Regions from separate parts of the Shewanella sp. Sh95 genome, predicted to be linked through region 2. Evidence: predicted binding sites of a transcription regulator. Region 2 holds the regulator's gene; the other holds the start of a gene.
What was found. Region 2 encodes MetJ, which represses methionine synthesis genes. Its sites were predicted from a motif close to TAGACGTCTAGACGTCTA; they were not measured.

Region 1 (2,210 bases), on a different contig from region 2:
AGGTTCTAGGTTCTAGGTTCTAGGTTCTAGATTCTAGGCTCTAGATTCTAGGCACTTCTTTTAACTACTCACAGTTGCGGGTACAGTTCGGGCTGGCTGATGGGCAGCACCCCGATTCCCTATTATGTTTGGGTTGATCCGGCGTTTATAACGACTATTGCCTTAAGCGAATAGCGCAGGATAAAGCGAAATTCCCAACACCTATTTCTGCGACATTTAAACTTAGCGAACACCATGTGCTATATGGCTCAAACGTCAGGGAAAAGCATTATCCTATATCTTGCTCATTAGGCAATGCAGTTTAAATCAGAAAATTTTCATCATCCCATTTAGCATGAGATTTCTAACTCAATCAGCATGGCCCGATGGCCAGTCTAAGCGCCAGTATCGAGTTCCATGTTTATCTTCGAGTACATTAATCGTCACCACCGCGGCAACCGGTAAAGTCAGTTGACTGTAAAACCCTACCGTTCTCACCGCCCCCAATGCTCTTGCCATTAAATGACGGATCACTCCGCCGTGGGTCAGAATCCAGATATTGGCTGTGGGTACATTGGCATTACACTCGCCGTGGGCCTGTTCATCATCCAACGCCAGCAGGGCAAACTCTTTATTGAGGATCTGCTCTATTGCGCCATCGATACGAGCCTCGAAACTTGCCATCGTTTCACCATTGGGCGGCGACACGGCCCAAGGATCTTGCCAATAGGCCGCCATGCGCTCGCCATCCTGTTGATATAACTCATCGAGCAAGCGACCATCCCAATCGCCAAAATCCATTTCTTGTAGATCCTCCAGCAGGTTGACCTCAAGCGACGAAGGCGTTGGTGCCGCTAAATGTGAACTCTCAGACAAGCTGGAATGCGGCTCCAGCGCCAACACCTTGGCAAATTCAGCGCAGCGCTTTGAGGTAGAGCTGTAAATACCGTGGCACACAGTCGCCTGCGCCGCCACTGCTGCCGACATCTGCCGCCAGCCCTTCTCGCTCAGTGGAACATCGACTCTGCCACGTAAAATCGCCCCGCCTTCGCATTCCCCGTGGCGTAACAGTAATAAGCGAACTTGTTTCATATATGCCTTTTAAAAATCTTAGGACCTAAACTCTAGATTCTAGATTCTAGATTCTAGATTCTCGCTCCTAATGACTTTCACCTTGCCCTGACAATCCGATGTCGCGTATTATGGACGTCTATACGTATAAATGTCCAAATCATAACGAACGACATTCAATAATAAAATGCAATTTACCGCAGAATTGCATATTTTTGGACTCAACTTAGCTGTAGTAAAGGTAATCATTTATGGCGATATCTCTCCATCGAGCCAGCCAAACACTGGCAGACATTCGCAACCAGTTGTCAAAGCGCATTCTGATTTTAGACGGCGCCATGGGCACTATGATCCAAGGCTACAAGCTAGAAGAAGCCGATTACCGTGGCGAGCGTTTCAAGGATTGGCATACCGACGTTAAGGGCAATAACGATCTCTTAGTGCTCACACAGCCACACATCATCAAACAAATTCACACCGACTACCTATTAGCCGGTGCCGATATTATTGAAACCAACACTTTCAACGCCACCACTATCGCCATGGCCGACTACGATATGCAGTCGCTGTCCGCCGAAATTAACCGTGAAGGTGCGCGCCTCGCCCGTGAGGCCTGTGATGAAATCGAAAAAGCCACGGGTAAACCACGTTATGTCGCCGGTGTGTTAGGACCCACTAACCGTACCTGCTCTATCAGCCCCGATGTTAACGATCCCGGATATCGCAATATCCACTTCGATGAGTTAGTGACCGCTTACTGCGAATCGACCCGCGCCCTGATTGAAGGCGGCGCCGATATCATTATGGTCGAGACCATCTTCGATACCTTAAACGCTAAGGCCGCCTTATTTGCCATCGAAACCGTGTTCGATGAACTCTTTGGCGCTAACTCGCCAGCACGTTTGCCAGTGATGATCTCCGGCACTATTACCGATGCCTCGGGCCGAACCCTGACCGGACAAACCACCGAAGCCTTTTATAACTCCCTTCGCCATATCAAGCCCTTATCCATTGGCCTTAACTGCGCTCTCGGCCCAAAGGAGCTGCGCCCCTACGTCGAAGAACTGTCACGCATCGCCGAATGTTATGTCTCGGCGCACCCTAACGCGGGTCTACCAAACGAGTTTGGCGGTTACGACGAAACCCCAAAAGACATGGCC
Region 2 (2,210 bases):
TACTTAAGCTAACGTATTGATGCTAGCGCAATAAGCATCACTTAAATGCGATTAAGTGATGCTCGAATGGATGACAACTCGTATCCACAGCAACAAAAAGCACCGTTAAACGGTGCTTTTTTTATGGCTGCGATTGGTTGCAATTGGCAGGAGATTATTGCGGTAATAACTCAATCACTGATTTGACCGTGAGCACTAAGGCGCTGATAGCGCAGAGGGCTAAGGTCGCCATCTTGGTCTTATGTTTATCCACATTTCCTACCAGTTTGCCTGCCACGAGATAGCCTAACAATACCGAGGGCAATAGCATTAGCGACAGCCAAAAGTGCTTGATTTCGAGTAGGCCCGTCACCCCAAGAATCGCCAAGGCAATGGTCGAACTAAAGATAAAGAAGGCCGATAACGCCGCGCGAAACTGCGAAGCATCCTTACCCGCCAATAAAATCGCCATCGGAGGGCCACCAATGGCGGCGATATTGCCAAAGATCCCCGAGACGACTCCCGCGCCAAATAGCGTCGCTTTGTTCACCGGTAGGCTGAATTTATACAGGCTCAGCACCACGGCGACCGCCACAATGGCCGCAATCGCCAAACCAAGAATCGGCTGCGGCGCAAACAGTAATAGGCTAGCACCGATAAAGCCACCGGGTACTCGACCGATGAGCGCGTATTGCAAGCCATTGAATTCTAAATGGCCGCGTTCACGCAATAGGGTGAGTAGCGCGATGGAAAATCCCATCACAATCACGGGAGCGGGCACTAATTGGGGATCGACGATATACAGCAACGGACTGGCGACCACTGCTAAGCCAAACCCAATCAGACTCTGGGTGAGGGCACCTAAAAACACAATCACAGACGCAATAGCGAGCGTTTGTGGATCGATCAAGGAGAACATAGGATTCCATCAAAACAAAATAGGGATCGTTACTTTAACCCACCACGCCGGATGAGCATTAACGATCCCTCATAATTAGTTACGGCAGGATTATGGGCGCTTAAGCGTTATTCCATGTCTTCCCACTCGATCCCCATTTCGTCCATCAACCGCTTCGCTTCAGCGGGGATGCTGTCTGGGCACTCTTTCGACAGATCGGCATCATCAGGCAGAGGCTGGCCGGTGTAGGCATGCAAAAATGCTTCGCACAACAGTTCGCTATTGGTCGCGTGGCGCAGGTTGTTGACCTGACGACGCGTGCGTTCATCCGTGAGGACTTTTAGCACTTTGAGCGGAATAGACACAGTAATTTTCTTTACTTGTTCATTCTTCTTGCCATGTTCAGCATAGGGGCTGATGTATTCCCCATTCCATTCAGTCATTGACTCACCTGTTATAACGCTAAATTCGGGGCAGATTTTAAACCCTTACAGATTACAGTCAAATTATTGCTACTATTTCTTAGCGATTGCAAACAGATTTCTTTATGTTTAGACGTCTAAACGTCTTAACGCCTATTGACGATACCACTGGGCTTAGGTACATTTAGACGTCCAGACATCTCTTTGCGAACTTAGGAGTTCCCGATGACCGCAGGCAAATTAGTGACCGAGCGTCAATTAGCCACATTGGCAGTGCGTCAGGGTATCGAAAGCGATACTCAATATGGCGCCGTGGTGCCGCCAATTTACCTGTCGACGAATTACGCCTTCGATGGTCATAAAAATCCTCGCGAATTTGATTACAGCCGTTCCGGCAATCCTACCCGCAGCATCTTAGGCGATGCCTTAGCTAAGCTGGAAAAAGGCGCAACCGGTGTAGTGACTTGTACTGGCATGGCAGCCATTACCTTAGTGACCACTTTACTGGGCCCAGATGATTTACTGGTGGTGCCCCACGATTGTTACGGTGGCTCTTACCGTTTATTTACTAATTTGGCGAAAAAAGGCCAATTTAAATTGCTGGTGGTCGATCAAACCGACAGCCAAGCGCTTGCGCAAGCGATTGCCCAGCAACCTAAAATGGTGTGGATTGAAACCCCATCCAACCCATTACTGCGGGTGGTTGATATCGAAGCTATTGCCAAGGCAAGTCATGGTGTGGGCGCGTTAGTGATAGTGGACAATACTTTCCTGTCACCGATTTTGCAGCAACCGCTATTGCTCGGCGCCGATATCGTTATCCACTCCACCACTAAATACATTAATGGCCATAGCGATGTGGTGGGCGGCGCGGTGGTCGCCAAAGACCCTCAACTCGGTGAGACCTTACA

Region 1: the regulator MetJ is predicted to act here: its motif matches at 1,183-1,200, upstream of metH (methionine synthase).

Annotation. Positions count from the first base shown of each region.
Region 1 is NZ_LGYY01000272.1:26,622-28,831, reverse strand. Features, by position in the region: cobalamin riboswitch at 1-173, opposite strand, end outside; gene AEA42_RS19945 (histidine phosphatase family protein) at 349-1,071, opposite strand; gene metH (methionine synthase) at 1,302-2,210, shown strand, end outside.
Region 2 is NZ_LGYY01000054.1:11,137-13,346, reverse strand. Features, by position in the region: gene nrfD (NrfD/PsrC family molybdoenzyme membrane anchor subunit) at 1-12, shown strand, start outside; gene AEA42_RS04345 (sulfite exporter TauE/SafE family protein) at 155-898, opposite strand; gene metJ (met regulon transcriptional regulator MetJ) at 1,006-1,320, opposite strand; gene metB (cystathionine gamma-synthase) at 1,543-2,210, shown strand, end outside.